One region of the Streptomyces sp. NPDC127117 genome, then DNA from elsewhere that is predicted to be linked to it. Evidence: riboswitches for the same ligand, from Rfam matches in the RefSeq annotation. Region 1 holds a riboswitch; each other region holds the start of a gene.

Region 1 (10,558 bases):
CTGCCGGATCATGTGGCTGTCCTTCGGGTCGGCGAGTACGCCGTCCGGGGAAGCCTGCAGCCGCAGTGTGTCGTCGGTGAAGAACTCGGCGCGTGCCTTGAGCGCACCGGCCGCGATCTCGTACCTGCCGTGCGAGCCGCCGAAACCGGTGAGGTTCCCGGCGTCGGTGGCCTCGGGCAGATACGCCTTTCCGCTGAAGGAATTGTTGTGCACGTCGTAGGGGACGACCACCACGTGGTAGGTCCCGGAAGCCTTCGGGATGACCGCGGACTCGGGGTCGGCGGTGCCGGCGCTGGAGGCCACCTGTCTGTCGGCCGAGTCGTAGATGTACATGTCGAAGTCGTCCGTGGGCGTCTCCCACTGGATGGAGACCGGGACACCACCCTCGGGGTTGTCGTCCCACTGGCCCTCGGGCGGGTCGACGGTCAGGTCGAACCGGGCGCAGACCGCGTTGTCGGGGTCCTCGGCGGCCGTGCCGCACTTGGCGGGCGAGTCGACGGTGCCCTTGGCGTAGACCGGGCTCTGCCACGTCACGTTCTTCGTGGTGCTGTCCAGGGTGCCCGAGGGGGTGGCCGCGGCGTGTGCCCGCGGGGCGGGGGCGGTCAGGGCGGTGAGCGCGAGGACGATCACCGAGAGCGTGCCGGCCGCCGCTCGACCGGGACGTTTCTTGAGTATCCGCAAGGAGTGTTCTCCGTTCGTACCGAACAGTGAAATAGGCAATGCCTGCGCAGACATGATTGAAACTCGGGAGATTCGAGCATCAGAATTCACCGTGCGACCGGTGCATGTCAACGTCCGGATCGGCGTTCCTTGCCGGTGCTCCGGTCAACGTTCCGGAAAGTGCCCGGATCGTGAATTCACGGAAGGGCGGTGGTGGGGGCGGGCGGTGGGAGCATCCCGCCCTTTTGGTCAGGCATGGTCGAAAAACGGGCTCACAGGATCGCAAGAGTGGCGGGAATGGTTGTGAACAGTGCCCGAAGGCTCACCGAATTTCCCTATAGTGAAGGCGCGTTGATCAACCGACCACCGCAACGAGCGAAGCCTTCGTCGCAGGAGATTCCGTACGATGACGACGCCCGCATCCGCGGTGTCAGGACACCCGACCGCATCCACGCCGACCGCCGCCGGACACTGCCCGGCAGGAGCCGGCCGCTCCGCCGTGCCGCTCAGCGGACCCGAGTTCCACACGGAACCCCATGTCGTCTACCGCGCCATGCGAGGCGAACACGGCCCCGTCGTACCCGTCGAGCTGCCCGGAGGGGTTCCGGCCTGGCTGGTCATCGGCTACCGCGAACTCCACCAGGTCACCAGTGACGGCGAGTTGTTCCCCAGGGACGTCGGACTGTGGAACCAGTGGGGGAACATCCCCGAGGACTGGCCGCTGCTGCCGATGGTCGGCCGGCCCATGCCGTCCATCTACTTCACCGCCGGTGCCGAGCACCGGCGTCACGCCGCGATGGTCGGGCAGGCCCTCGAAGAGGTCGAGCACTTCGAACTCCGCAGGGACTGCGAGGAGTTGGCCGACCGCCTCGTGGACGGGTTCTGCGACCGCGGCACGGCCGACCTGATCGCCGACTTCGCCGTTCCGCTGCCGGTGCTCGTGCTCGCCCGCCTGGTCGGCTTCGCCGACGCGGACGGGCCGCGGATCGCCGAGGTGCTCCGGGACCTGGCCGACGGCGGACCGGGCGCGCAGGAGGCCCATCTGCGGTTCGGCGAGAGCATGCAGCGCCTGCTGGCGGCCCGCCGGGCCTCGCCCGGGAACGACGTCACCTCGCGCATGCTGGCGTACGCGGGGGAGTTCACCGACGAGGAGTACGTACTCGACCTGATGGCCATCACGGCCGCGGGACACCTCACCACCGCCGACTGGATCGGCAACTCGCTCCGGCTGATGCTCACCGACGACCAGTTCGCCGTGGCGCTCACCGGCGGCCGGCACAGCGTCGCCGAAGCCATGAACGAGGTGCTCTGGGAGGAAGGTCCGACGCAGATCCTCGCCGGGCGCTGGGCGGCCCGCGACACCCGGCTGGGGGACCGCAGCATCCGCGCCGGGGACATGCTGTTGCTGGGCCTGGGCGCGGCCAACGCCGATCCGCACATCCGCCAGCACCTCTCCGCCTCGGGCGGACCGTCCGGTCAGCGCGGCAACAGCGCCCACCTGGCGTTCAGCCACGGCGAGTACCGCTGCCCCTTCCCCGCGCAGGAGATCGCCGAGATCATCGCCCGCACCGGCATCGAGGTGCTGCTCGACCGGCTCCCCGACCTGGACCTCGCCGTTCCCGTCCCCGAGCTGGTCCGGCGGCAGTCCGCCTTCCTGCGGGGCATGACCGCGCTGCCCGTCCGGTTCGCCCCCGTCCGTCCGACAGGAGACCCGTCGTGAACTGCCCGCACGCCGCCGCCCGGGGTGCCGCTTCGAGCGGCGCTCCCGTCGTCATCGATCCGCTGGTCCAGGACCTGGACGGAGAGACGGCCCGACTGCGCGACGCGGGTCCGCTCGCCAGGATCGAACTGCTCGGCGTTCCGGCCCTGACCGTCACCCGGCACGCGCTGGCCCGCCAACTCCTCGTCGATCCCCGCCTGGTCAAGGACCTCGACGCCTGGGGACTCTGGCAGCGCGGCGAGGTCACCCACGAGTGGCCGCTGATCGGCATGATCGACGCCGGGCGCTCCATGTTCACCGTGGACGGCGCCGAGCATCGACGGCTGCGCACCAAGACCTCCCAGGCGCTCACCCCGCGCCGGCTGGAGGAGATCCGCCCGGACATCGAGAAGTTCACCGAGGAACTGCTCGACGCGCTCGACGAACAGAGCCGCAGGAGCGAGAACGGCGTGGTCGACCTCAAGTCCGTGTTCGCCCAGCCGCTGCCGATGCGCGTCGTCGGCATGCTGATGGGGGTGGACGAGGCCGAGCACCCCATGCTGATGAAGCGGTACAAGGCGTTCTTCTCCATGCTCACCCCGCAGGAGGAACGCCTGGCGCTGCTGGCCGAGTTGGACGTGTTCTACGCCGCTCTCGTACGCGAGAGGACGGCGCGCCCGACCGACGACCTCACCAGCGCGCTCATCCTGGCCGAGGAAGGCGGCGCACCGCTCACCGAGGAAGAGGTGGTGGGCAACCTCAAGGCCATGGTGGCCGCCGGGCACGAGACCACCATCGGGCTGATCCTCAACGCCGTACGGGCCCTGCTCACCCACCCCGACCAGCTCCGACGCGTCCTCGACGGCCAGATCCCGTGGGAGACGGTGATCGAGGAGACCCTGCGCTGGGACACCCCCACCACCCATCTGCTGATGCGGTTCGCCACCCAGGACATCCAGGTGGGCGACGAGGTGATCGCGAAGGGCGAGGGAGTGGTGATCTCCTATCGCGCCATCGGCCGTGACATCGAGCAGCACGGGGCGGACGCCGACGCCTTCGACATCGCCCGGCCGGCTCCGATCCGCCACATGACCTTCGGCCACGGCCCGCACATCTGCCCCGGAGCGGCGCTCTCCCGCGTGGAGGCGGGCATCGCCCTGCCGGCACTCTTCGCGCGCTTCCCCGCGCTGCGGGCGGCCGTCCCGGACACGGAGGTCCGCAAGCTGCCGGTGATGACACAGAACGACATGGAGGCCTTCCCCGTACTGCTGCACGGCTGAGCACCTGACCACCCGTCGGGCACCGCCGTCCGTGGGATACAGTTCTCGCAGGTCATGAGTTCCAGTGCACAGCCCCGGCTAACTGGACGGCATCCCGCTCCGCTGCGGGTGCTCCGGGTGACGACCGGCCCCGTGCGCAGCGCGCGGGGAACAGCGGACCGTCGGGGCAGAGCACCTGGGGTCCAGGATCCCGGGAAGGCGAAGCACCATGCTCCCCCACCTCGTCCGGAACGACGGCTGCACCAGCTACGGCCCCGGCCACCACGTCCACTGGATCCACACCAAGAAGTGCCACCAGGAGCCCGGCCAGGCCATGGAGCTGCTGCTCACCTCCGGTGACATCGGCGCCGACGGCTGGTTCGCACTGCGCCCCGCCTTCGACCATGCCGAGGAGCTGCCGAAGGTGTGGACGCACGCCCCGGCGGCACTCACCGAACTGCTCACGGTCCACCGCGGACGGGTGTTCTGGCTGCCGCGGTGGCACGCCCTGAAGCTGGTGGACTCCACGGGCCGGGCCACGGCCCTGGTCAATGCGGGTTTCGAGGGCGGCACGCCGTGCGCGACGACCGCCCCCGACCCACGGCGGACGGTCGGCGGCACAAGCTACGGACTGTAGCCGCACATCACCCCAGCGCGTCCGCCAGCGCGCTGTCCGCCGCCGCCTGTGACTCCTGCCAGCGGGTGGTCAGCGGCACCCACACATGGATCCCCTGCGGCATGCCCACGGCGGCCGCGCGGAAGGCGACGCCCAGGTGGGAGGGGTCCGCCGCCACCGAGATGCTGCCGACGACGTGGCCCTCGGCGGCCGCCGGGTCCGCGGTCCGCACGGCGGCGTACGCCCGCTCGCCCGGGGACAGCTCGTAGGGGCCGCTCCCGGCGGGCGGGACGGCCTCGGCGGAGCCGTCGAGGCCCCGGAAGGTGATCGTGGGGATCCGGTCCACCACGCAGGCCCGGCCGCCGTTGTTGACGACGTCGATCCGGGCCGCGTTCCGCTGTCCGCCGGGTGCTGCGTGCACCGAGAGGGACTTCTCCTGGCAGGTCGCGAGGCGGCTCGCGGTGCCGTTCGTCGCGGACGCCGTGGTGCCGGTCAGTGGCAGGGTGGCCGCGACGGCGAGTGCGGCGGTGAGAGCGGAGCGAAGACGCATGGTGTTTCTCCCGTTGGATCGACAGCCTGCGGATAGCGGCCGGACGGCCCGTCGGCGGGTGCGGCCGACATGGACAGTGTGAACCGTATGACCTGACCTCCGCGACAGATCGGACATATCGGTTCGGCATATCCGGCGGCGGGACGGGGCGGTGGAGCCGAGCGGCCGGCGTGCGGTGTGCGCCAGGGAGGCGGACGAGGCCCTGCGCCGGCCGGGCCTGCTGGAACCGCCCTTCAGCCTCCTCGGCCGGGGACCGGGCCGGCACGGAGGGCGTGCGGCACTGCGGACCGGAGCAGCCTGCGGGGCGGGCCCGAGAGCGACCGGAGCGGCCACCGGGCCCGCCCCGCGAGCCTCACCGGGTCCGGACCGTCGCCAGCACCTCCCGGTCCGGCTGCAGCGTGAGCGACGGGACCGGCTCGATGACGCCCGGGTCCACGTCCAGCTCGAAGCGGCGGGCCAGCACGGCCAGGATCAGCACAGCCTCGACCATCGCGAACCGGGTACCCAGACAGACCCGGGGGCCGCCGCCGAACGGGAACCAGGCGTACTCCGCGATGCTGTCGCCCGCCTCCGGATCCCAGCGCTCGGGACGGAACTCCTCCGGCTCGGGGAACCACCGCGCGTCGCGCTGAGTCACCCACTGGCTGGTCCACACCCGGGTGCCCTCCGGCATCGGCACACCGCCGATCCGCGCACCCTCCTTCGCGACACCGGTGATCAGCCAGATCGTCGGGTAGAGGCGCAGCGTCTCCTTGACCACGGACTGCGTGTACGTCAGCCGCGCGTAGTCGTCGAACTCCGGCTCCCGGTCGCCGAGCACCCGGTCCAGCTCCTCGGCGAGCGCGGCACGCACCCGCGGATTGCGGGCCAGCAGATACCAGGCCCACACCAGAGTGGAACTGGTCGTCTCGTGCCCACCGATGTACAGCGTGACCGTCTCGTCGCGGATCTCCCGGTCGGTGAGGCGTTCCCCCGACTCGTCGACCGCCGTCAGCAGCCGGCTCAGCAGGTCGGGGCGCTCGTCCCCGCCGTCACGATGACGGGCGACGACCCGGCCCACCTCGGCGTCGATGACCGCCGCGGCCTTCTTGATCCTGGCCCGGCCGGGGGTCGGCACCCAGTCCGGCAGCAGTGCGCCGATCCCGGCGAACTCCTTGCCGATCTCCTGCTGCGCCACATCCATCGCCCGGCCCATCGCCTCGGCGTCGGCCGCAGTGTCGACACCGAAGATGGTGCGCACCGCGATCCGCTGTGTCAGCGCCGCCATCTCCCGCTTGATGTCGATGCGTTCACCGCCCGACCAGGTGTCCGCCAGCTCCACCGTGCTGCTCGCCATCGTCGCCGCGTACGAGCGCACCTGCTTGGGACGTACGGAGGGCTGCACCAGCGAACGCTTCCGCCGCCAGTCGGTGCCGCGGGCGACCACCACGCCGTTGCCCATCACGGTCCGGAAGGCGATTCCCAGGGCCGGCTGGTCGAAGGAGCGCTCCGTCTCCGTGAGCAGCTCGCCTATGCAGTCCGGATCGGCTATGTACACACAGGAGTTGGGGCCGAACCGCCAGCCCACCATGTCCCCGTGGGAGCGCAGCCGCTCGAAGAAGGCGAGGGGGTTCTTCCCGAACTGCGGCAGGTTCCCCAGGAACGGCAGCCCCTTCGGGCCCGGCACGATCCGGTGGCTCCGCGGCTCGGCGTCGATGACCGGGCCGGTCTCCGTGGACATGAATGTCTCCGCTCCCTTGTGGCGCACCGATCCGGCGCGCGGCGACCTGACTTCAGCGGTACCGCACGCCCTGGAACCTGTCATCGGCCTTGTGCAGTACGTGAGTTGTCGAGGGTAGCCGCTGTGCGCCGCCGCCGGACGGGCCCGGGAGCCGGGCCCGTCCGGCGGGGTGTGCGGGTCAGACGCCCGGCGGCACCCGGGACGGGCGGCCGTTGCCGCGCGTGAGGGAGTAGCCGAACACGGCCGCGATCGCTCCGAGCACACCGCCGCCGACCGTCCACAGCCAGCGGTCGGTCCACCAGCCCGATGCCCAGCCGTCCTCCGGCTCGCTGCCGAGCGAGACCCTGGACGAGCCGTCCTCGTCACCGTCGGACGAGCCGTCGGAGGCCTGCGCCACGGAGGACACGCCGGGGACCAGCGGTTCGGCGAGCGTGCCGTCCACATCACCGGCGCCGCCCTTGTCGGCGGCCGTGACCTCGACCTCGGTCTTCACCGGGAGCCCGAGGTCCGCCGACGGCAGATCGACGACCGTCAGCCGTACGTAGTAGCTGCCCGGCAGCGGGTCGTTGGCCCAGGGCTCGGACCAGGCGCGGACGGTACGCAGTACGCAGGTCAGCTCGACCGCCGAGGCGTCGGCCGCGGCCTTGCCGGTCTGGCGGCCGTACATGCAGGCCTGGCGGCGCCGCAGCCCGTCGTACACATCGACCTGCCATGTCGACGTGCCGTGCCGGGAGGCGCTCGGCGGCAGGGTGACCTTCGCCTTGACGGTGGCCCGCTGGCCCGCGTCGGCGGGGAACACCCAGTACAGGTAGTCACCCGTGGAAGCCCCGGCGGTGGCGAGCTGGTTCTGCCGGACGGCCGTCGCGGTACGGAAGGTGGTGCCGGCCTCGGTGGGGCCGGCACCGTCCTCGGAAGCGCTCGGGCTCGGGCTCGCCGACGGGTCGTCGGCCACCGCGGCGCCCGCCGAGGTCAGCAGGGCGAGCCCGGCGAGCAGCGCGCCCGCGAATACACGTGTCCTACGCATCAGTTGGTCCTCCAGACAGCGACGCGCCAGCGCGAGACCCAGCCGACGACCAGGCCCGCGATCAGCCCGGTGAGCACCAGCACGCCCAGCAGCCACCAGCCGCGGCCGAGCCCGAACGCGGCGACATCCGCGGCCTCGTCCGGGGAGTCCACCAGGTCCACGGTCAGCTCGACCGGCATGCCGGGCGAGGTCTTCACCGAGGCGGGGGCCGAGAAGGAGTTGCTGACCTGGAGACACACGGTCTCGGCGGCCGGCTTGTCATCGCTGTCCGTGTCGTCCTGCTCGGCCTTCGGGTAGCGCAGACCGGAGGAGATCGCGTCGGTGCGGCCGGTGCCCGACTCCGAACCGCGCACGATTTCCCGGCCGTGCACGGTCAGCGCGCGCAGCAGTACGCCGTAGTCGTTGTTCACGGCACGGTCGGCGAAGACGCTGACCGAGGCCCGCAGTTCCTGACCGGGCAGCACATCCACCCGGTACCAGCGGTGCTCGCCGAACTTCTCGCGGTCGGTGTACAGGCCGGCCTTGAGCTGCGGCGCCGCGGAGCAGCTGTTCGCGCCCTCGGTCGCCACCGGGGTGACGACGGGCTCGGCGGCCCGGTCCACCAACTGCTTGACCCGGCCGGAGAGTTCATCGGTGTGCTGGACCGCGGTGTAGGTGCCGCCGGTGGCCTCGGCGATGCAGGTCAGCTGCTCACGGATCTTCGCGTTCGGCACCAGGCCCAGGGTGTCGATGACGAGGTGGATACCGCGGGCCGCGATGTCGCGTGCCACCTCGCACGGGTCGAGCGGGCCGCAGGTGTCCTCGCCGTCACTGATCAGTACGATCCGGCGGGTGGAGTCACCGCCTTCTAGGTCGTCGGCGGCACCCAGCAGGGCCGGGCCGATCGGGGTCCAGCCGGTGGGGGCCAGGGTGGCGACCGCGGTCTTCGCCTCGGTGCGGTCCAGCGGGCCGACCGGGTAGAGCTGCTTGGTGTCCTTGCAGCCGACCTTGCGGTCGTTGCCCGGATAGTCGGCGCCGAGCGTCCGGATGCCGAGCTCCACCTGCTCGGGCACCGCGTCCAGGACCTCGTTGAACGCCTGCTTGGCGGCTGTCATCCGGGACTGGCCGTCGATGTCGCGGGTCCGCATGGAGCCGCTGACGTCGAGCACCAGCTCGACCTTGGGGGAGGCTTTGGCGGGGGCTTCGTCGGCGGCGGCGGGGAGTGCCGTGCCGAGCCCGGCGGTCAGGGTGGCGAGCAGGATGCCCACCCCGGCCGTCAGCCTTTTTCTTATGATCATCGCCGGATACTAGTGAAGATCGCGGCGCTACCCCAAACCGGTCCGCGGGCCGCTGGGGAACCGTCAGAAACCGCCGAGCAAGGGCCCCGAGGCCCGCTCCAGTACCGACCCGACCCGCTCCCAGGTGGCCGAGTCCCGCCGCACGGGCGGCAGTCGGACGCCCTCGCCGGTGCTCCAGCCGGTGGCGACCGCGACCGGGTCCGCACCGGTGGCCGCGGCCGCGGCCAGTGCGGCGGCGCCCAGCGCCACCGGCTCGCCGATCCCGGGCACGATCACGGGCCGCCCGCAGAGCCGCCGTACCGTCTCCACCCAGGCCCGGCCCCGGGCACCGCCGCCGATCAGCCGCAGTGGGCGGGCGGCCACCGCCGGGTCCGCCGGGTCGAGGCCGCAGGCCCACAGCAGTTCGTCGAGGGCGCGCAGCACGGTCACGACGGCACCCTCGTAGGCGGCGCCGAGGAGCTGACGGGGCGTGGTGTCGTGCCGGAGGCCGGTGAGGAGTCCGGCGGCGGTGGGCAGGTCGGGGGTGCGTTCGCCGTCGAGGTAGGGGAGGAGCACCGCCTCGCCGCCGGGGGACGTGTCGTCGCGGTCCAGGCCGAGCAGCGCGGCGACCTTGTCCACGGCCAGCGTGCAGTTGAGGGTGCAGGCCAGCGGGAGATACGTGCCGTCCGTCGCGGCGAAGCCGGAGAGCGCCGGGGACGCGGGCCGGGTCCGGGACGCCGCGAAGACCGTGCCCGAGGTGCCGAGGCTGAGGACGGGGTGGTCGACGAGACCGGCCGCGCCCAGCCCGAGGCCGACGGCCGCGCTCATGTTGTCACCGGTGCCCGCGGCCACGGCGGTCGTGGTGGGCAGCCCGAGGGCCTCGGCCGCTTCCGCGGTCAGCGAGCCGACGCGGGTCGCGCCGGTCCGGGCCACCTCGGGGAGCAACGTGGCGTCCAGGCCGAGGAGTTCGAGGAGTCCGGGGTCGTAGGAGCCGGTCGCGGTGGAGTACCAGCCGGTGCCCGAGGCGTCGCCGGGGTCGGTGGCGGCGGTGCCCGCGAGCCGTTCGGTCAGGAAGTCGTGGGGGAGGCGTACGGCCGCGGTCGCGGCGGCGGTGTCCGGCTCGTTCTCCCGCAGCCACCGCCACTTCGACGCGGTGACGGCGGCCACCGGCACCGATCCGGTCCGCGCCGTCCAGGCGTCCGGGCCGCCGAGCGCCTCGGTGAGTGCGGCGGCCTGCGGGGCGGAGCGGGTGTCGTTCCACAGTATCGCGGGGCGCAGCGGACGGCCCGAACGGTCGAGAACCACCAGCCCGTGCTGCTGCCCGGCGATCGCGATGCCGGTCACCGCCGACGCGGCGGCCCCGGACTCCTTCAGCCCGGCGGCGACGGCGCCGCGCAGCGCCTGCCACCACGCCTCCGGATCGCTCTCGCGTGCCCCCGCCTCACCCCGCACGGCATGCGGCGCGCGGCCGACGGCGAGCAGCCGCCCGCTCGCGGCGTCGACGAAGGCCGCCTTGGTGGACTGGGTGGAACTGTCCACGCCGATGACGACGGTACGCGGCGGCATGGCGCCCTCATTCCTGTGCTGCGGCCCCGTATGGCGGGCGCGGAGAATTTCGGTCGTGCACCGAACAAAATACGTGACCGGACCCCCGTCGAACAGTGGCAGTGCGAGGGAGTTACGCGCCGGAGGCGGTACATGCATCATTAGTCATGACAGTGAACAAATAAGGTCCGGGTGGCTCGCTGGCCCCGGTCCCGACGCATCGAAGGCG
Region 2 (10,558 bases), on a different contig from region 1:
GCGGTACTTCCACTGGGCGCCCTTGCTCACCAGCTCCTTGACCGCGCGGACGAACCGCTCGATGTGCTCGTCCGGCGTACCGGCGCCGAAGCTCACCCGGATCGCGTTGAGCGAGCGCTCGCCCGGCTCGGCCTCCGGCGCACCGCACTCGCCGACCTCCTGCGGGTCGCTGCCCAGCAGGGTGCGGACCAGCGGGTGGGCGCAGAACAGTCCGTCGCGCACGCCGATGCCGTATTCGGCGGAGAGCGCGGCGGCGAAGTGCGAGCTGTTCCAGCCCTCCACCACGAAGGAGATGACGCCGACCCTCGGGGCGTCGTCGCCGAAGAGCGAGAGCACCTTGACCTCGGGGACCTCGGCCAGGCCGGCGCGCACCGCGGTGACGAGGTGCTGCTCCCGGGCGACCAGGTTGTCGAAGCCCGCCTCGGTGAGCGCCTTGCAGGCGGCGGCGATGGAGTACACGCCGATGACGTTGGGGGAACCGGCCTCGTGGCGGGCGGCGGTGGAGTGCCACTCGACGTCCACCCCGCCGTCGGTGCGACGGGCCACCTTGCGCGAGGCGCCGCCGCCCGCGAGGTAGGGCTCGGCCTCCTGGAGCCAGTCGGCCCGGCCGGCCAGGACGCCCGAGCCGAAGGGCGCGTACAGCTTGTGTCCGGAGAAGGCGACCCAGTCCACGTCCAGCTCGGCGATGTCGACGGGGTGGTGCGGGGCGAGCTGGGCGGCGTCCAGCACGATCCGGGCGCCGTGCGCGTGCGCGGCGGCGGCCAGCTCCTTCACGGGCCACAGCTCGCCGGTGACGTTGGAGGCGCCGGTGACACAGACCAGCGCGGGGCCGTAGGGGTCGCGCTCCGCGAGCGCCCGCTCCAGCGTCTCGACGGCTTGGGCCGGGGTGCGCGGGGCGTTGAGGTAGGTCACCCGGGCGTCGCGCCACGGCAGCAGCGAGGCGTGGTGCTCGGTCTCGTAGACGAAGACCTGGCAGTCGGCCGGGACCACCGCGGCCAGCAGGTTCAGCGAGTCGGTGGTCGAGCGGGTGAAGATCACCTGGTCGCCGGCGCGGCAGCCGAGGAACTCCGCGACGGTGGCGCGGCTGTTCTCGAAGAGGTCCGTGGAGAGCTGCGAGAGGTAACCGGCCCCGCGGTGGACGCTGCCGTAGTACGGGGCGTACGCGGCGACGTCGTCCCAGACCCGCTGGAGGGCGGGGGCGCTGGCGGCGTAGTCGAGCGCGGCGTACGTGACCTCACCGCCCGTGACCAGTGGAACCGTCACATCCTTCCCCAGAACCGGCAGAGGGGCACAAAGCGACTGGTCGGCGGCAGCGGTGAAGACAGACATGGCGAACTCCCGTAAGAGGCAGGCGAATCGCATGCGCCGGCGGATACGCGGCAGCGCAGCGGAAAGAGATGAAGAGGGGTGTGCGGAGGAGGGCCGACGGCCCTATCGCATTCGCGTGCTCACAAGAGGCTCCCTAGGGACCAGGACCCCGGGGGTTGGCATTCACAGATGCCGAGGGGCCCGCGCTTGCCGCAGACCTCGCTGCCTACGGCCTGGTCTTCACCCGGGGCACCCCGCCACGGACGGAGGGTTGCCGGACAGCGGGCCGGGGCCGTAGTCGCTGTCACTCATGACCTGCCCAGCATCTTGCCATACGTACGAAGACGCGCAAGGCGCAGTCCAGGATCCGGACTGCGCCCTGCGCCACATCTGCGCCTGTTTCAGGCGTTGCTGGCCGCCACCCAGCGCTCCAGCGCCCGCGCCGCCGCACCGGAGTCGATGGACTCGGCGGCCTTCGCGATCCCGGCCGCGAGCTGTTCGTTCAGCGTGCCGTCCGTCGGGTCGAGAGCCGTCAGCGCCGCCGCCGAGTTGAGCAGCACGGCGTCCCGCGCGGGCCCCCGCTCGCCGGCCAGCACCCGCCGGGCCACATCGGCGTTGTACGAGGCGTCCGCGCCGCGCAGGGCCTCCACGGGCACCAGCTCCAGGCCGACGTCGCGCGGGTCGAAGGTCTCCTCGCGCACCGCTCCGTCCCGGACCACCCAGACCCGCGAGGTCGCGGTCGTGGTCAGCTCGTCCAGGCCGTCGTCGCCGCGGAAGACCAGCGCCGAATTGCCGCGCTCGGCAAGGACGCCGGCGACGATGGGCGCCATCCTCAGGTCGGCGACACCGACGGCCTGGGAACGCACCTGGGCCGGGTTGGTGAGCGGTCCGAGGATGTTGAACGTGGTCGGCGTGCCGAGCTCCTTGCGGGCCCTGGCCACGTATCGCAGGGCGGGGTGGAACTTCACCGCGAAGCAGAAGGTGATGCCCGCCTCCTCGGCCACCTCGACGACCCGCTGGGCGCTGAGGTCCAGATTGACGCCGAGCTTCTCCAGCACATCGGAGGAACCGCTCGCGGACGAGGAGGCGCGGTTGCCGTGCTTGACGACCTTGGCGCCGGTGCCGGCGATGACGACCGCCGACATGGTGGAGATGTTCACCGTCTTGGCGAGGTCGCCGCCGGTGCCGACGATGTCGACCGTACGGCCGGGTACGTGGATGGTGTTGGCATGCTCGTACATCGCCCGCACCAGGCCGGAGACCTCGTCGATCGTCTCGCCCTTGGCGCGCAGGGCGACCGCGAATCCGGCGATCTGCACATCGCTCGCCTCACCGCGCATGATGCGGTCCATCGCCCACGCGGTGTCGTCGGCGGTGAGGTTCTCGCCGCGCAGCAGGGGGTTCAGCACGCCGGGCCAGGTACGGTCCGCCACGCTGTCGCCGCCGATCGGGGTCACAACGTTCATGGTCCGCTCCTGGGGTCCACAGCCGGTAAAAGGGATACCTCCACCCTATCCAGCCCCGGGGACGGCAAAGAGCCCCGTCCATCGAATGGACGGGGCTCCTGCTGTGGCGATCAGTTCAGGCGATCAGTGGTGACCGTGGCCGCTGGTGATCTCCTTGTACTCCTCGACGGTGGGCTTGGCGATCTGGTTGTCCTCGCCGAAGTAGCCCTTGCTGAGCCGGGCCCGCAGCTTCTGCAGGGCCGACACCTTGCGCTCGACACCGTTCTCGTCGACCGTCGGGCCGATCTCGACCGGCTTGTACTGCTCGTGCGCGGTGAGCGTGTGCAGCTGCTCGGGGCCGAGCGGCTCGTGGATCTCGACGAACTCACCGTGCGGCAGGCGCTTGATGATGCCGGACTCGCGTCCGTGCAGCACCTTCTCCTTGTCGCGGCGCTGGAGGCCGAGGCAGATCCGCCGGGTGGCGATGAACGCGAGGACCGGGCCGACGAAGATGAAGATCCGTACGAACCAGGAGATGGCGTTCAGCGACAGGTGGAAGTGCGTGGCCCACAGGTCGTTGCCACCGCCGATGAAGACGATGACGTACTCGGTGATCCAGGCGACACCGAAGGCCGTCCGGGTCGGGGCGTTGCGCGGGCGGTCCAGGATGTGGTGCTCGCGCTTGTCCCCGGTGACCCAGGACTCGACGAACGGGTAGACCGCGATGATCGCGAGTACCAGTCCGAAGGCCATCAGCGGGATGAACACACCCAGGACGAGCGTGTGACCCCAGAGGTTGATCTCCCAGCCAGGCATCACTCGGATCAGACCCTCGGCGAAGCCCATGTACCAGTCGGGCTGGGCGCCGGTGGACACCTGGTCCGGACGGTACGGACCGATGTTCCAGATCGGGTTGATCGTGGCGATCGCCGCGATGATGGCGATGATGCCGAAGACCAGGAAGAAGAAGCCACCGGCCTTCGCCATGTACACCGGCAGCAGCGGCATGCCGACGACGTTCTTGTTGGTGCGGCCGGGGCCCGCGAACTGCGTGTGCTTGTGGTAGAAGACCAGGATCAGGTGCGCCACCAGCAGGCCGAGCATGATGCCCGGCAGCAGCAGGATGTGGATCGAGTAGAACCGGGCGACGAAGTCGTGACCGGGGAACTCTCCGCCGAACAGGAACATCGAGATGTACGTGCCGACGATCGGCGTCGACAGGATCGCGCCCTGGGTGAACCGGACACCCGTACCGGACAGCAGGTCGTCCGGGAGCGAGTAGCCGGTGAAGCCGGTGAACATGCCCAGCACGAACAGCAGGAAGCCGAACAGCCAGTTGATCTCACGCGGCTTGCGGAACGCGCCCGTGAAGAAGACGCGCATCATGTGCACGAACATGCCGGCCAGGAAGATCAGCGCGGCCCAGTGGTGGATCTGGCGAACCAGCAGACCACCGCGGACGTCGAAGCTGATGTCCAGTGTCGAGGCGTATGCCTGCGACATCTTGATGCCCTGCATCGGCTCGTACGAGCCGTGGTACACGACCTCGTTCATGCTCGGGTGGAAGAACAGCGTCAGATACACACCCGTGAGGATGATGATGATGAAGCTGTAGAGGGCGATCTCACCGAGCATGAAGGACCAGTGGTCCGGGAAGATCTTGCGCATGTTGGCCTTGGCCAGGGAGTAGATCCCGAGCCGGCCGTCCGCCCAGTCGGCCACCCGCTCACCGGCGGGCGCCTTGCGATTGCCCGGTGCGGCGGCACCGGGCGTGTTCGTGGTCGCAGTACTCATCCGCGCTCCCAGAATGCAGGACCGACGGGCTCTTCGAAGTCACCGAGCGCCTCGAGGTTGCCCTCGCTGTTCACGCCGATCCGCAGCTGCGGGAGGGCGTGACCGGCCGGACCGAAGATGACGCGGGCGCCGTCGGAGAGGTCGAAGGTGGACTGGTGGCACGGGCAGAGCACGTGGTGCGTCTGCTGCTCGTACAGGCTGATCGGGCAGCCGACGTGGGTGCAGATCTTGGAGAAGGCCACGATTCCCTCGTGGGCCCACTCGCGCTCGCGCTTGTCCTTGATGTTGTCCGGCTCGATGCGGATGATCATCAGCGCGGCCTTGGCGATCTGGTTCTGGAAGTCCTCCGCCTCCTCCGTCAGCCCCTCGGGCATGGCGAAGGTCAGCGAACCGACGGCGACGTCCTCGGGACGCAGCGGCTCCATCGTGTTCATGTTGATGAGCTGCTTGCCCTTGGCCCACAGGGTGTTGCGGAGCTTCTTCTCCGGCAGCGGACCGAGGTCGCGCAGCAGCACCACACCGGAGAGGGGCACCAGGGCCAGCGCGCCGAACATGGTGTTGCGGATCAGCTTGCGCCGTCCGAAGCCGGACTCCTCGGCACCGGCCGCGAAGTCCGCCATGACCTTCGCCTTGACCTCGGGCTCCGCCTCGATGGCGTGCCGGTCGTCGGCGACCTCCACGTCGGACATCAGCGTGCGCGCCCAGTGGACGGCACCGGCGCCGATCGCGAAGAGTGCCACGCCCAGGGTCAGACCCAGGGAGAAGTTGAGCGCGCTCACATGGCCGAAGGGCCAGATGTACACGATCTTGTCGACCGGGAAGATGACGTACGAGGCGATGAAGCCGATCGTCGCCAGCATGGACAGCGTGAACATGAACGCGACGGCGCGCTCGGAGCGCTTCGCGGCCCGTTCGTCGATGTCCTGGATGCGCGGCTTGTGGGCCGGCAGCCCCGGGTCGGCGAACGGGTCGTCCGCGACCTTCACCGCGTCGTGCGCGGGGTCCTGCTCAGCGGGCAGGTTCTCGTCTGGAATCTCTTGGCTACTCATGACTTCTTGGCCTTAGCGGTGTGGGCCGCGACCCAAATGGCAACTGCGATCAGTGCGCCGAGCCCGAAGATCCAGGCGAACAGACCCTCACTGACCGGCCCCAGGCCGCCCAGCTTCAGCCCGCCCGGGTTCTCCGCCTGGGCGCTGTTCACGGTCTGGATGTACGCGATGATGTCCCGCTTCTGCTGCGCGGGCATCGTCGTGTCCGGGAAGGACGGCATGCTCTGCGGGCCGGTCTGCATGGCCTCGTAGACATGCTTCGGGTCCACGCCCTCAAGGCTGGGGGCGTACTTGCCGTTCGTCAGCGCGCCGCCCTCACCGGTGAAGTTGTGGCACTGCGCGCAGTTGGTACGGAACAGGTCGCCACCCTTGGCGATGTCCGCACCCTCAGGGTTGACCTCGTTCTTGGTCGGGATGACCGGGCCGGCGCCGAGCGACGCGACGTACGCCGCGAGCTGGTCGATCTGCGCCTGGCTGTAGATGACCTTCTTCTTCGGCACCTGGGCGCCGGGCTGCTGCGCCGGCATACGGCCCGTACCGACCTGGAAGTCAACGGCGGCGGAGCCCACGCCGACCAGGCTCGGCCCGTCGGTGGTGCCCTGACCGCCGGTTCCGTGGCAGCTGGCGCAACCGACGGAGTACAGCTTCTTGCCCTCATCGATGGCGAGGGACTGGGCGGTTTCGTCGGCCTGCGCCTTACTCGCGGGCGCAAACGCGGCGTACAGCCCCCCAGTGGCCGCCAGCGCGAGGAGTAGTACGACGACCGCCGCCAACGGATGGCGTCGTCGTGCGGAGAGCTTTTTCACGGATTACCCCGGTGTCAGGATCTTCTGCGTCGATGCTGGATGTGGTTCGGGTTCGAACCCGGTTACTTGATCATGTAGATCGTGGCGAAGAGGCCGATCCACACGACATCGACGAAGTGCCAGTAATAGGACACGACGATGGCGGCGGTCGCCTGTTCGTGGGTGAACCTCTTGGCTGCGTATGTCCTGCCCAGAACGAGCAGGAAGGCGATGAGACCGCCTGTCACATGCAGACCGTGGAAGCCGGTGGTCAGGTAGAACACCGAGCCGTACGGGTCGGAGGACAGCGAGAGGCCGTCCTTCTTCACCAGCTCGGTGTACTCGAAGACCTGGCCTCCGATGAAGATCGCACCCATCACGAAAGTGATCACGAACCAGGCACGGAGCTTCTTCACATCGCCCCGCTCCGCGGCGAAGACGCCGAGCTGGCAGGTGAGTGAGGAGAGCACCAGGATCGTGGTGTTCGTCGCCGAGAACGGGAAGTTCAGGGCCGAAGCCATTTCCTTCCAGTGGTCCGGTCCCGTCACCGATCGCAGGGTGAAGTACATCGCGAAGAGGGCCGCGAAGAACATCAGCTCGGAACTCAACCAGATGATGGTTCCGACGCTGGTGAGGTTCGGTCGATTGACCGACGGGTGCGCGTGCCCGGTTTCTACTGTCGTTGCTGTCGCCACGACCGACATTATGTCGGTCGCTTATCCCGCCCTCACCCCGGGGGGTGCCGTTCGGTGTGTCAGCCGGGTGTGTCCTCCCCGAACGGCCCATGGATCCGCTCTCCCGGGCGGTGCTGACAGGCCGTCGGGCGGAGTACGATCCGCGCATCGGTTCATGCCCGGAAAGCCCCGAAGACACAGATGTCACGGAGGAACAATGCAGCCGACCGCCACGGTCCTGGTCTACAGCGACGACGCCAACACCCGTGAGCAGGTGAGGCTGGCAGCCGGGCGCAGGCCCGCGGCTGACGTGCCACCGGTGGAATTCCTCGAATGCGCCACCATGCCCGCCGTGCTGGAGGCGCTGGACCGCGGCGGCATCGACGTCTGTGTGCTGGACGGCGAGACGGCGCCCGCGGGCGGCATGGGCGTCTGCCGGCAGATCAAGGACGAGATCTTCCGGTGCCCGCCGGTGCTGCTGCTGATCGGGCGCCCGCAGGACGCCTGGCTGGCCACCTGGAGCCGCGCGGACGCCGCGGTGACCCTGCCGGTCGAACCGGTCGAGTTCGCGGACGCCCTGGCCGCCCTGCTGCGCAGCAGGGACTGCGTGGGCGCCTGAGGCCCGCCGCGGCCCCGTCCGTGGTCCCTCCGAGGGGCAGCGCACACCCCGGTCCGGTCAGACCTCGGGGCGCAGTCGCGCCGCCTGGATCGTCTCCGTACGGTCCGGGGTGGTGCTCTTCTGCAGGGCGCTGCCCTTCAGCCATTTGGCCCAGGACAGGTTCCAGTCCCCGTAGCCGTTGTCGAACGGTGTCATCGTCTCGCCCTGGCTGCCCACGACCGTGACGATGTCGCCCGGGCGCACGGTGTTGTAGAACCACTCGGCCTGGCTGGTGCTCATGCCGGTACAGCCGTGGCTGACGTTCGCGTACCCCTGCGAGCCGGTGGACCAGGGGGCCGCGTGCACGTACTCGCCGCTCCAGGTGACCCGCGTCGCGTAGTAGACCTGCAGGTCGTACGAGTCGGAGGAGCCCTCGGCGATGCCGATCGTCTCCCCGCGCATACGTACGCGGTATTCCTTGCCCAGCACGACCTTGACGCCGTTTCGGGTGGAGAAGCCCGGCTTGCCGGTCGTCACCGGAATGGTGTTGATCACTTTCCCGTCGCGCTTGACCGTCATCGAGTGCGCCGCGGCGTTCGTGACGGCCTCGATGCGGGCGCCCGTGGTGAGCCTCAGCGGCTTGGTGGGGGCTCCGTAGAGGGCGTCGGTGACCTTGACGCCGGCCAGGCCGCTGGTGACGTCGATGGTCGCCCTGGCGGGCCAGTAGTCCTTGGGGCGGTAGTGCAGGGTCTTGTCGTCGACCCAGTACCAGGAGCCGGTCACGGCGGGCGTGGAGCGGACCCGCAGGGCGCGCTCGACATTGGCCCTGGAGGCCTTGTCCTTGACCGGAGCGCTGAGTTCCGCCGTGATGGGCTGTCCGACGCCGTAGGTGCCCGCCTGAGGGCCGAAGGCGACCTTCAGGAACTTCTTGGCGGAGGTGGTCCCGAAAGAGAGCGTACGGCTGCCAGGAGCGCCGTCGTCGTCCTCCACACCGACCCTGACGGTGTACCGGGTGCCGGCGGCGAGCGGGAGCGTGGAGTGCCACCGCTTCCCGTCCGCGCCGAGTTCACCCGCGAGGTGGCGGCCGCTCGTGTCGACGGCCGACACGTCCGTGATCCGGCCGTCGTCGCCGTTGACGGTGACCTCCAGCGGCTTGCCGGGGTCGACCTTCTCGTCGCCGTCCGACGCGTTGGCGGTGATCTCGTCCGCCGCGTCGTACGGCTTCTCCGCGAGCGGGTGGCCACCGGACCCGCCACAGGCGGTCACACCTGCGACCAGGGACACGACCAGCAGAGTGCAGCTCACTACGGGGCGGATGCGCGGCGTGTGGTTCATGGACCCACGTTATGGAGGTTCGTCCGTATCGGCGCGCGGTGTGACTGCGAACGGGGGGCCCGTACTCCTCTCGGTGGAGAAGTACGGGCCCCCCGTCAGGTGGAGCGGCGACGCTGTGTCACTGGGTGCGGTTCTCACCGCGGTAATACTCGAAGACCCAGCCGAACAGACCGATCAGGATGACCGGGGCCGAGAAGTAGAGCAGCCACCAGCCGAAGATGACTCCCATGAAGGCGAGGGCACCGCCGACCGCCAGCGAGAGCGGCTGCCAGCTGTGCGGGGAGAAGAACCCCACCTCGCCGGCCTCGTCCGCCACATCGGCTTCCTTGTTGTCCTGCGCCATGGCGTCGACCCGCCGGGCCGTGAAGGCCAGGTAGAAGCCGATCATGACACTCAGCCCGAAGGCCAGGACGAGCGCGGTGGTACCGGCCGGCTCCTTCGACCACACGCCGTACGTGACGGCCATGGCGAGGATGAAGACGCTCAGCCAGATGAACATCTTGCCCTGGATCTTCACTTGCCGGCCTCCTTGCCACCAGCGAGGGCCTTGTCATCCTCGGAGTGGTGCTCCAGCTGTTCGAGCGCCGAGATCTCCGGGTGATGCAGGTCGAACGCCGGGGATTCGGAACGGATCCGCGGCAGGGTGAGGAAGTTGTGCCGCGGCGGCGGGCAGGAGGTCGCCCACTCCAGCGAACGGCCGTAACCCCACGGGTCGTCGACCTCGACCTTCTTGCCGTACTTGGCGGTCTTCCACACGTTGTAGAAGAACGGCAGCATCGACAGGCCGAGCAGGAACGAGGAGATCGTCGAGATCGTGTTCAGCGCGGTGAAGCCGTCGGCCGCGAGGTAGTCCGCGTAACGACGCGGCATGCCCTCGGCACCCAGCCAGTGCTGCACCAGGAACGTGCCGTGGAAGCCCACGAACAGCGTCCAGAACGTGATCTTGCCGAGCCGCTCGTCCAGCATCTTGCCGGTGAACTTCGGCCACCAGAAGTGGAATCCGGAGAACATCGCGAAGACCACGGTGCCGAAGATGACGTAGTGGAAGTGCGCGACGACGAAGTACGAGTCCGAGACGTGGAAGTCCATCGGGGGCGATGCCAGGATCACGCCGGTCAGACCACCGAAGGTGAAGGTGATCAGGAAGCCGACGGCCCAGAGCATCGGTGTCTCGAAGGACAACGATCCCTTCCACATCGTGCCGATCCAGTTGAAGAACTTCACACCGGTCGGTACCGCGATGAGGAATGTCATGAACGAGAAGAACGGCAACAGCACGCCGCCCGTCACGTACATGTGGTGCGCCCACACCGTCACGGAAAGACCCGCGATGGCGATCGTCGCGCTGATCAGGCCGATGTAGCCGAACATCGGCTTCCGGCTGAACACCGGAATCACTTCGGAAATGATTCCGAAGAATGGCAGGGCGATGATGTACACCTCTGGATGGCCGAAGAACCAGAAGAGGTGTTGCCAGAGCAATGCGCCGCCATTGGCCGCGTCGAAGACATGCGCACCGAATTTACGGTCCGCCTCCAGCGCGAAGAGCGCGGCGGCGAGCACCGGGAAG
Region 3 (10,558 bases), on a different contig from region 1:
CCCTCGGGCAGCCCGAATCCGAGCACCGCAGCACAGCGAGGCCCTTCCGGCAGTGCGAGATCAGGCCCCTGCGGCGGCCGAGGAGCGGGGGTCCGGGATCAGCGCCCCAGAAATCGCCCGCACCGCCCCGACTCCCCGCCCCGGCTATAGGCTCGCCCCATGGGCAGCAACCCGGAAGCACCCGCACCCGAACCCGCACCCACACACGCGTCCGCACCGGCACCCGCACCGGGCGAAACCCCGCCCGAACTCCCGATCCCCACCACGCCACCCGGCCGCGAGGCCCTGGCCGCGATCCTCGCGCGCCCCGACCGCGCCGTGATCGCGCTCGATTTCGACGGCACCCTCGCCGACATCGTCCCGGACCCGGAACAGGCCCGCGCCCACCCCGGCGCCGTCGACGCCCTCGTCGCGCTCGCCCCGAAAGTGGCCTCCATCGCCGTGATCACCGGCCGCCCGGCCGGCGTCGCGGTCCGGCACGGCGGCTTCGCCGGAGTCGCGGGTCTCGACCACCTCGTCGTCCTCGGCCACTACGGCGCCGAGCGCTGGGACGCGGTGTCCGGCACCGTCCACGCCCCCGCCCCGCACCCCGGCATCGCCTCGGTCCGCGCCGAACTCCCCGGTGTGCTCGACCGGTCCGGCTCCTGGCACGGCACCTGGATCGAGGAGAAGGGCCGGGCGATCGCCGTCCACACCCGCCGGGCCGCCGACCCGCAGGCCGCGTTCGAGGCGCTGGGCGGCCCGCTCGGCGAGCTCGCCGCACGGCACGGGCTGATCGTCGAACCGGGCCGGCTGGTCCTGGAGCTGCGCCCGCCCGGCATGGACAAGGGCGTCGCACTCGCCCAGTACGTACGGGAGACGGACGCCGAGTCCGTGCTGTACGCGGGCGACGACCTCGGCGACCTCGCCGCCTACGCCGCGGTGGAGAAGCTCCGCACCGACGGCGCCGACGGCATCCCCGGCCTGCTGGTGTGCAGCGGCAGCGCGGAGGTGCCCGAACTGGCCGAGCGGGCCGATCTGCTGCTGGCCGGACCGGGTGACGTCGTCGGATTCCTGGCGGCGCTGGCCCGGCGGATCTGACGCCTCAGTCCCGCCGCAGCGCGTCCAGCTGGTCCAGGAACCACTGCTGCGGCGGCAGCGCGACCGCCGCCGCGGCCAGGCGTTCCGTGCGCGCGGCCCGCTCGTCGTCCGCCATCGTCAGCGCCTCGTGCAGCGCCGCCGCCGTCGCGGAGACGTCGTACGGATTCACCACCACCGCGTCGCTGCCCAGCTCCTCGTAGGCGCCCGCCTCCCGCGACAGCACCAGCGCGCAGCCGTGGTCGGAGACCACCGGGATCTCCTTGGCGACCAGGTTCATGCCGTCACGGATCGGGTTGACGAGAGCCACGTCGGCCAGCCGGTACGCGGCGAGCGAGCGGGCGAAGTCGTCCTTGACGTGCAGCACCACCGGCGTCCAGCCGGGCGTGCCGTACGCGGCGTTGATCTCGTCGGCGACCCGCTGCACCTCGGCCGTGTAGTCGCGGTACACCGCCAGGTCCTGCCGGGAGGGGTAGGCGAAGGCGACATGGACGACGCGCTCGCGCCACTCGGGCCGCTCGTCCAGGAGCGCGCGGTACGCGAGCAGGCCGCGCACGATGTTCTTGGACAGTTCCGTTCGGTCCACCCGTACGATCGTCCTCCGGCCGGGGCCGGTCTGCTCGCGCAGCGCCGCCATCCGCTCGTCCACATCCGCCTCGTGGGCACGGCGGCGCAGGAAGTCCGCGTCCGCGCCGAGCCCGTGCACCCCGATCCTGGTCCGCCCGGTGCCGCCCAGGATCTGGGTGCAGCAGCCGATGAACGCGTCCGCCCAGCGCCGGGTCAGGAACGCCGCCCGGTCCGCGCCCAGGATGCCGTGCAGCAACTGCTCGGCGATGTCGTCGGGAAGCAGCCGGAAGTAGTCGACGGGCGCCCACGGGGTGTGCGAGAAGTGGCCGATCCGCAGATCGGGGCGCAGCTCGCGGAGCATGCCGGGCACCAGCGCCAGGTGGTAGTCCTGCACCAGCACCGCCGCACCCTGCCCCGCCTCCTCGGCGAGCGCCTCGGCGAAGGCCCGGTTGTAGGTCTCGAACGACGCCCACTGCCGCCGGAACTCCGCGTCGAAGACCGGCTCCAGCGGTGTCTGGTACAGCATGTGGTGGACGAACCAGAGCACCGAGTTGGCGATGCCGTTGTACGCGTCGGCGTGCACCTCCGCGTCGATGTCGAGCATCCGTACGCCCTGCTCGGCGACCCCGCGCCGGACCGCCTCCCGGTCCCCGGCACCGAGCGCGGCGCACACCCACAGCTTGTCGTCGACGGCGCTCAGCCCGGAGACGAGACCGCCGCCGCCCCGTCTCGCGTCGAGCGAGCCGTCCTCTGTCAGGGTGTACGAGACCGGGCCGCGGTTGGACGCGACGAGGACCTGGGCACCGGACCGGACGCCGGACCGGGCAGCGGGCTGGGCATCGTGCTCGGAGACCATGTTGCGGAATCTAGCCCGATCACGAACCGCCCAAACGTGCGAAGTCAGGCCACGTCAGGCCGCGCGGCGCGAAACGTACTCCTCGATCTCGCACATCGGGGGACGCTCCTCGGTGTCCACGGCATGGGTGCGCGGTACGAAGCCGTTCTCGCCGCGTTCGAACTGGGTGAGGACCGGGCGGATCAGGTGGCCGCGGGAGAGCCGCAGCTGGGCGGTGCGGTAGATCGCCGCCGCCATCCGGCCGAGCGCCTGCCCGTCCTGGTGCCGGTGCTTGCGCACCCCCACGTCGACCTGGGCCAGCGCGTCCAGCCCCACCGTGTGCAGCGCGTCGACCAGCAGGCCCAGCTCCACGCCGTACCCGACGGGGAAGGGCAGCCGTTCGAGCAGCGAGCGGCGCACGGCGTACTCGCCGCCCAGCGGCTGGACGAAACCGGCCAGCTGCGGCCAGTGCAGATTGAGCAGCGGACGGGCCACGAGTTCGGTCACCCGGCCGCCCTGCCCCGCCGCGTCACCGAAGGGGCGGTCGTACATCGCCTTCACGAACTGCACGTCCGGGTCGGTCAGCAGCGGGCCGACGATGCCGGAGACGAAGTCCGCCGAGAAGTCCTTCAGATCGGCGTCGACGAAGCAGACGATGTCGCCCCCGGTGACCAGGAGCGAACGCCACAGCACCTCGCCCTTGCCGGGTACGGCCCGTATCCGGGGGAGTATCGCGTCGCGGTGCACCACCCGGGCGCCGGCCTCCCGGGCCACCTCCGCGGTGGCGTCGGTGGAACCGGAATCGATCACCACGAGTTCGTCGACCAGGCGGACCTTCTCCATCAGCTCGCGCCGGATCGTCGCGACGATCTCGCCGACCGTCGCCTCCTCGTTCAGCGCGGGCAGTACGACACTGACGCTCCCGCGGCCCGCCTCCGCGGCCCTGGCGGCCAGCAGGCGGTCCATCGGACGGTCGGCGGCCGACCAGGAACGCCTGGCCAGCCAGCATTCGACCTCTTCCAGCACGGTCGATACTCCCTGTATGTGATCCATCTCGCGGTTCGGACGACTATCTCAACAGTCCGGTGCTTCGGTTACAGTCTTGAACAACGCGGACGACCATCGCATGCCGGGGTCCGTCCGCCGATAAATGCCCGGATCGAAGATCCGGTGCCACAGCGCTCATCCAGAGGGACTGAGGGAACGGCCCGTTGAAGTCCCGGCAACCCTCCCGCCGACCGCGAGGTCAGGTGGGGAAGGTGCCAATTCCGTCTCGTGGCGAAACGCGCCGCGAGGAAGATGAGGAGAAAGGGCCTCGCCACCATGGCTGCGCAGACCGTTGCAGTAAGCACCAATTCTTCCGCCGATGTCCGATCCGTCGACCTCGGCCCCGCCTCGGGCCTTTCCTGCCGCGAGTGCGGCGAGCGATTCGAACTCGGCCCCATTTTCGCCTGCGCGTCCTGTTTCGGGCCGCTCGAAGTCGCGTACGACCTGCCGAGCGGCTCGCCCGAAGAGCTGAAGAAGCGCATCGAGGCCGGCCCGGCCAACATCTGGCGCTACGCGCCGCTGCTGCCGGTCCCCGCCGATGTCGCCGAGAAGCCCAACCTGAACCCCGGCTGGACCAAGCTCGTCCAGGCCGACAACCTCGCCCGCGAACTCGGCGTCGAGCAGGGCAAGCTGTTCGTCAAGGACGACTCCGGCAACCCCACGCACTCCTTCAAGGACCGGGTCGTCGCCCAGGCCATCGAGGCCGCCCGCGCCTTCGGCTTCACCACCCTCTCCTGCTCCTCCACCGGCAACCTCGCCGGTGCCGTCGGCGCCGCCGCCGCCCGTGCCGGCTTCCGCTCCTGCGTGTTCATCCCGCACGACCTGGAGCAGGGCAAGGTCGTCATGGCCGCGGTGTACGGCGGTGAACTGGTCGGCATCGAGGGCAACTACGACGACGTCAACCGCTTCTGCTCCGAGCTCATCGGCGACCCGCTCGGCGAGGGCTGGGGCTTCGTCAACGTCAACCTGCGTCCCTACTACGGCGAGGGCTCCAAGACCCTGGCGTACGAGATCTGCGAGCAGCTCGGCTGGCGGCTCCCGGACCAGCTGGTCATCCCGATCGCGTCCGGCTCGCAGTTCACCAAGATCGACAAGGGGCTCCAGGAGCTGATCAAGCTCGGCCTGGTCGAGGACAAGCCGTACAAGCTCTTCGGCGCCCAGGCCGAGGGCTGCTCACCGGTCTCGGTCGCGTACAAGGGCGGCCACGACATCGTCCGGCCGCAGAAGCCGAACACGATCGCCAAGTCCCTCGCGATCGGCAACCCGGCCGACGGCCCGTACGTCCTGGACATCGCCCGCCGCACCGGCGGTGCGGTCGAGGACGTCGACGACGAGCAGGTCGTCGACGCGATCAAGCTGCTGGCGCGCACCGAGGGCATCTTCGCGGAGACGGCGGGCGGTGTGACGGTCGGCGTGACGAAGAAGCTCATCGAGGCCGGCCTGATCGACCCGTCGCTGACCACCGTCGTACTCAACACGGGTGACGGCCTCAAGACCCTCGACGCGGTGGCCGACACCTCTCAGGCGACCGCGACGATCCGCCCCAGCCTGGACGCGTTCCGCGCCGCCGGCCTCGCCACCAGCTGACCACCCGAGACTCCAGGAAGGGCACCCACCATGAGCGTCAAGGTCCGCATCCCCACCATCCTCCGCACCTACACGGGCGGCCGGGCCGAGGTCCCGGCCGAGGGCTCGACCCTCTCCCAGGTCATCGAGTCCCTGGAGCTGAACCACCCGGGCATCGCCGCCCGCGTCCTGGACGACCAGGGCAAGCTGCGCCGCTTCGTGAACGTGTACGTCAACGACGACGACGTGCGCTTCGAGGGCGGCCTGGAGACCGCGACGCCCGACGGCGCCGGCATCTCGATCATCCCGGCGGTGGCGGGCGGCTGCTGACGCCCCGTCCGGCCGCATCGCGTTATCGAATTGCCCCCTCCGCGTTTGAAGCGGAGGGGGCAATTCTGCATGGTTGAGCGGGGTACAGTGTGGGAAGTCCCCCCAGCTGCCCCGCGCCGCCCGCATATGAGAATGCGCCTGGTCGCGACAAGATGCAGCCAAAGTGTGCGTTGTGCTTGCGGCATAAGTCGCCTTTGCCTGGCCCGACTTGCCCAGGAATCTCATGAATTCCACATATTCGGGCGTTCGGCGCGGCCGAGAATTCTCGTCCGATTGACCTGTTGCAGAGGGCAGTTGGGCAGATACATTCAGCCGCGGTCGACGCGTTCCGGCGCACACACCCTCTCCTGTCGGAGGGTGAGTTCTGACCCGGGTCCGCGAAGTGCGGTCCTGCGCAAGGGCCAGTAATAGGGGAGTTAGGCATGGCTCAGGGCACCGTCAAGTGGTTCAACGCGGAGAAGGGGTACGGCTTCATCGCGGTCGACGGTGGTGCGGATGTTTTCGTCCACTACAGCGCGATCCAGATGGACGGGTACCGCACCCTCGAAGAGGGTCAGCGAGTTGAATTCGAGATCTCGCAGGGCCAGAAGGGGCCGCAGGCAGACATGGTCAAGCTCGCCGTCGGCTGAGTTCGGCGCGGTCGGCCAACGACACCACTCACGCACTGAGGGCCCGTACCCCGGGGGTACGGGCCCTCAGTGCGTCCCGGCACGCCGCCGGGCGTTGTCCACAGCCCTCCACGGTTGTCCGCATCGGCCCTCCGTGGTTGTCCACATCCGGAGGGGGACGCTTGCACTCTCGGGGGTCGAGTGCTAATCATTGGCGTTAGCACTCTCCAGGTGAGAGTGACAGAACTTGGACCGGGCCGGTGAGGCCCGCAGGTCGGTGGGGCAAGGAACCACCGGTCACGCAGGCCGTCCGTCGCGGGCGCCACTCGGTCCGGAGAAATCCACCCCTGTCCGGGAGGACCACTTCACATGGCCAAGATCATCGCGTTCGACGAGGAGGCCCGGCGCGGTCTCGAGCGCGGCATGAACCAGCTCGCCGACGCCGTCAAGGTCACCCTTGGCCCCAAGGGTCGCAACGTCGTCCTTGAGAAGAAGTGGGGCGCCCCCACGATCACCAACGATGGTGTTTCCATCGCCAAGGAGATCGAGCTGGAGGACCCGTACGAGAAGATCGGTGCGGAGCTGGTCAAGGAGGTCGCCAAGAAGACGGACGACGTCGCCGGCGACGGTACGACCACCGCCACCGTTCTCGCCCAGGCTCTCGTCCGCGAGGGTCTGCGCAACGTTGCCGCGGGTGCCAACCCGATGGCCCTCAAGCGGGGTATCGAGAAGGCCGTCGAGGCCGTCTCCGCCGCCCTCCTGGAGCAGGCCAAGGACGTGGAGACCAAGGAGCAGATCGCTTCGACGGCCTCCATCTCCGCCGCCGACACCCAGATCGGCGAGCTCATCGCCGAGGCCATGGACAAGGTCGGCAAGGAAGGCGTCATCACCGTCGAGGAGTCCCAGACCTTCGGTCTGGAGCTGGAGCTCACCGAGGGTATGCGCTTCGACAAGGGCTACATCTCGGCGTACTTCGCCACCGACATGGAGCGCATGGAGTCGTCCCTGGACGACCCGTACATCCTGATCGTCAACTCGAAGATCAGCAACGTGAAGGACCTCCTTCCGCTGCTGGAGAAGGTCATGCAGTCCGGCAAGCCGCTGCTGATCATCGCCGAGGACGTCGAGGGCGAGGCCCTGTCGACCCTGGTCGTCAACAAGATCCGTGGCACCTTCAAGTCCGTCGCCGTCAAGGCCCCGGGCTTCGGTGACCGCCGCAAGGCCATGCTCGGCGACATCGCCATCCTCACCGGTGGCACCGTCATCTCCGAGGAGGTCGGCCTCAAGCTGGAGAACGCCGGTCTCGACCTGCTCGGCCGCGCCCGCAAGGTCGTCATCACCAAGGACGAGACGACCATCGTCGACGGCGCCGGTGACAGCGACCAGGTCCAGGGCCGGGTCAACCAGATCCGCGCCGAGATCGAGAACTCCGACTCGGACTACGACCGCGAGAAGCTCCAGGAGCGCCTCGCGAAGCTGGCCGGCGGCGTGGCCGTCATCAAGGCCGGTGCCGCGACCGAGGTCGAGCTCAAGGAGCGCAAGCACCGCATCGAGGACGCGGTGCGCAACGCCAAGGCCGCCGTCGAGGAGGGCATCGTCGCCGGTGGTGGCGTGGCTCTGCTCCAGGCCTCGGCCGTCTTCGAGAAGCTGGAGCTCTCGGGTGACGAGGCGACCGGCGCCAACGCCGTCAAGCTGGCGCTGGAGGCCCCGCTCAAGCAGATCGCCGTCAACGGTGGTCTTGAGGGCGGCGTCGTCGTCGAGAAGGTGCGCAACCTGGCCGTCGGCCACGGTCTGAACGCCGCGACCGGCGAGTACGTCGACATGATCGCCGAGGGCATCCTCGACCCGGCGAAGGTCACGCGTTCCGCCCTGCAGAACGCCGCGTCCATCGCCGCGCTGTTCCTCACCACCGAGGCCGTCATCGCCGACAAGCCGGAGAAGGCCGCCGCGGCCGCTCCGGGCGGCATGCCGGGCGGTGACATGGACTTCTGATCCTGACGGATCGGCAGTTCGGCACAGCTTCCCAGCTCTGCCGCGTGGGCCCCGGGACCATTTCGGTCCCGGGGCCCACGTGCGTCTCCCGCCCCTGGCGCTACCGGGCGAACACCATCTCCGGGAAGCGTTCCGAGGGCCCGTCGAGCAGCCGGTCGTCGCGCCCGCGCAGCCACCGGTCGAAGAACGACGCCACGTACGCCCGGTTCGCGGCCAGTGCGCGGCCAGGGGGAACCGTCCCGACCGCCCCGGCGAGCCCGCCCTCCGGCACCGCGCCCCGCCGGGCCAGCTGAGGCAGCAGCACCTCGGCGTCCGTGTACGAGGCGTGCCGCGACCCGGTCAGCGTCACATCGGCGTTCCAGCCGCGGGTGTTCGCCCGGAACGCCGCCCAGGACGGCTGCCGCCGGTAGTCGCCCGAGCCCTCGCTCCCGGTCCCCATCAGCAGCAACGGCCGGTCGAGCCCGTCCAGGGCCACGCTGCTCAGGTGGGTTCCGTCCGGCTCCCGGCCGCCGACGTAGTCCATCTCGCCGTCCATGTTGATGCCCGCCAGGAAGCGCCGGTCGTCGTGCATCGCCTGGGCGGCGGTGAACCCGCCCGCGGACTGGCCGAACATGCCGGCCCGGCGCAGATCGAGCGTGCCGCCGAACCGGGTCCGGTCCAGCCGCGCCAGCTCGTCGAGCACGAACCGGCTGTCGGCGACCCGGACCGCCACGACCTTCTTCAGCAGGACGCTGACCGCCTCCGGATCGGTCGGCGGCGCCCCGTCGAAGATCCGCATGGTGGCCAGCCGGCCGTCCGGGAACTCGACCTCGGTCGCCTCATGGGTGTGGTCGATCGTGACGACGGCGTACCCCCGGCTCGCCAGGTCCTCCACCAGCGCGGTGCTCCAGGTGCGGGGATCGCCGAGCCCGGGGGAGTACAACACCACGGGGAGCCGCCCGGCCCGGCGGTCGACAGGGGCGTCCCGGTGCGCGTGGGTGAGCGTCGCGCCCCAGTCGACGCTTCCGGGCGCCATCCTCAGGTTCATGGCGGCGGCCCCCTCCGCGCCGCCGAAGTGGGCCGCGGCGCCCGCCGTCATCTGCGGCACGGGACGCGCCGCCCCGCCCGGCCGGGCCGGGTACCAGAGGCTGACCATCAGCTCCCGGTGGGCGGAGGTGCCCGGCACCCAGGGTTCGGTCCGCGAGCGGTCGACGAGGTGGAGCGCGACGGTGCCGACGGCGAACGGGCCGGTGGGGCGCGGCAGCACGGCCTTCGGGAGCGAGGTGCGGCGGGCCGGGCCGACCGCTGCCGCGGCGGGTGACGGCAGGGCGCTCGTGGCCAGTAACGCCGAAGCCGCCAGCCCGGTGACGAGCACCTGACGACGGCTGTGGCCACGGCTGGAGTCGCGACCGGGATGGTGCGGTACGGCTGTCACATGGGGCTCCCCGTAGGTCTGCGGTGGACGCGCTCACGATGCCCGCCGGAGCATCGTGAGCGCGTGATACCGCAGTCCCCATTCCGTCATGGCCGCCTGGCTCCCCGGTATGAGACGGGGCCTCGGTCACCGCGGACGGCCCCCGGGCTACGGCAGGCGGTCGAGCAGCCAGGTGCAGAGTTCCTCGGTCACCAGGGTGTGACCCTCGTTCCGGGAGGCGAGCTTGAACTCGTCCAGTCCGCCGGTGTCTTCCGGAAGCTCCGAGACGTTCTTGTACAGCTCCTCGTCCGTGTCCGGATCGCCGACGTCGACCGCGCTGACGGACGGCACGAAGCAGTGTGACCGGATGCGCACATCGGTCTTGAAGCCGAGGATCGCGTTGAGGGCGTTGAGCCCGTCGGCGAGGATGCCGAAGCCTTCCAGCGAGCCGCCGGGCGCGCCGTCGATCGACGGGAGCCCGTTCGTACGGACCTCGTTGGTCTTCAGCGTCACCACCCGCAGCTTCGCGACCAGCTCGTCGGGGCCCGGCGCCTGGGTGTAGAGCTTGGTGCCCAGGACCGACAGGCCCTTGCCCTCCAGCGCCAGTTCGCCCGCCCGTACGTCGGTGCCCTCGCCGTCGCCCCGGCCGTTGGCGACACCGATCAGCAGGGGCCGGCGCGGCCATTCGCCGACCGCCTGCATCTCCGCCAGGAACGCGCCGCGCTCGTCGCTCTGGTCCGGGGTGCTGTCCCACTTCTCGATGTGGCGCCACAGCAGCTGGCGGGCGGCCGGGCTGTTGATCTGGTCCGAGAACCGGCTGTCGAGATCCTTGATGTAGTGCGCGAACGCCTGGAGCGCGATCGGGATCCAGGCGCCGCGGTGCGGGCTGTCGTAGGAGAAGTACAGAGCGGTCTGGTGGTCGATGCTCTCGGTCTCCATCCTGGCCAGCGCGTGCCGGGTGACGAGCCCGCCCATGCTGAACCCGCCGACCGCCAGCGGTGTGTCGCCCTGTCGTTCCGCGATGGCCCGCATGATCGCGGCCTGCGCCGTACGGGAGTTGTCCAGAATCGACGCACTGCGCTCGTCGAACCCCAGCAGGACGACATCGTGGCCACGGCGGCGCAGCTCGCTGATGAGCGCGTA

The links. Region 1 has a riboswitch for S-adenosylmethionine ahead of ACFVH0_RS02750 (hypothetical protein). Riboswitches for the same ligand answer to the same signal wherever they lie in the genome.
Region 2: it holds a riboswitch for S-adenosylmethionine, as region 1 does, so the genes downstream of both, ACFVH0_RS39665 (aminotransferase class V-fold PLP-dependent enzyme) here and ACFVH0_RS02750 (hypothetical protein) in region 1, are expected to answer to the same signal.
Region 3: it holds a riboswitch for S-adenosylmethionine, as region 1 does, so the genes downstream of both, thrC (threonine synthase) here and ACFVH0_RS02750 (hypothetical protein) in region 1, are expected to answer to the same signal.

The regions. Positions count from the first base shown of each region.
Region 1 is NZ_JBHXTM010000002.1:151,348-161,905, reverse strand. Features, by position in the region: gene ACFVH0_RS02765 (TIM-barrel domain-containing protein) at 1-681, opposite strand, end outside; gene ACFVH0_RS02760 (cytochrome P450) at 1,067-2,380, shown strand; gene ACFVH0_RS02755 (cytochrome P450) at 2,377-3,639, shown strand; SAM riboswitch class IV at 3,690-3,799, shown strand; gene ACFVH0_RS02750 (hypothetical protein) at 3,848-4,255, shown strand; gene ACFVH0_RS02745 (DUF4232 domain-containing protein) at 4,263-4,784, opposite strand; gene ACFVH0_RS02740 (cytochrome P450) at 5,137-6,504, opposite strand; gene ACFVH0_RS02735 (hypothetical protein) at 6,683-7,528, opposite strand; gene ACFVH0_RS02730 (VWA domain-containing protein) at 7,528-8,805, opposite strand; gene xylB (xylulokinase) at 8,869-10,350, opposite strand.
Region 2 is NZ_JBHXTM010000103.1:6,306-16,863, reverse strand. Features, by position in the region: gene ACFVH0_RS39665 (aminotransferase class V-fold PLP-dependent enzyme) at 1-1,329, opposite strand, end outside; SAM riboswitch class IV at 1,507-1,624, opposite strand; gene trpD (anthranilate phosphoribosyltransferase) at 1,710-2,774, opposite strand; gene ACFVH0_RS39655 (cytochrome bc complex cytochrome b subunit) at 2,898-4,547, opposite strand; gene ACFVH0_RS39650 (Rieske 2Fe-2S domain-containing protein) at 4,544-5,596, opposite strand; gene ACFVH0_RS39645 (c-type cytochrome) at 5,593-6,402, opposite strand; gene ACFVH0_RS39640 (heme-copper oxidase subunit III) at 6,465-7,085, opposite strand; gene ACFVH0_RS39635 (hypothetical protein) at 7,273-7,674, shown strand; gene ACFVH0_RS39630 (Ig-like domain-containing protein) at 7,732-8,988, opposite strand; gene ACFVH0_RS39625 (cytochrome c oxidase subunit 4) at 9,107-9,505, opposite strand; gene ctaD (cytochrome c oxidase subunit I) at 9,502-10,558, opposite strand, start outside.
Region 3 is NZ_JBHXTM010000005.1:52,005-62,562, forward strand. Features, by position in the region: gene otsB (trehalose-phosphatase) at 160-1,080, shown strand; gene ACFVH0_RS06465 (trehalose-6-phosphate synthase) at 1,085-2,500, opposite strand; gene ACFVH0_RS06470 (glucosyl-3-phosphoglycerate synthase) at 2,555-3,505, opposite strand; SAM riboswitch class I at 3,659-3,785, shown strand; gene thrC (threonine synthase) at 3,803-5,113, shown strand; gene ACFVH0_RS06480 (MoaD/ThiS family protein) at 5,144-5,422, shown strand; gene ACFVH0_RS06485 (cold-shock protein) at 5,845-6,051, shown strand; gene groL (chaperonin GroEL) at 6,400-8,022, shown strand; gene ACFVH0_RS06495 (alpha/beta hydrolase family protein) at 8,123-9,436, opposite strand; gene ACFVH0_RS06500 (esterase/lipase family protein) at 9,584-10,558, opposite strand, start outside.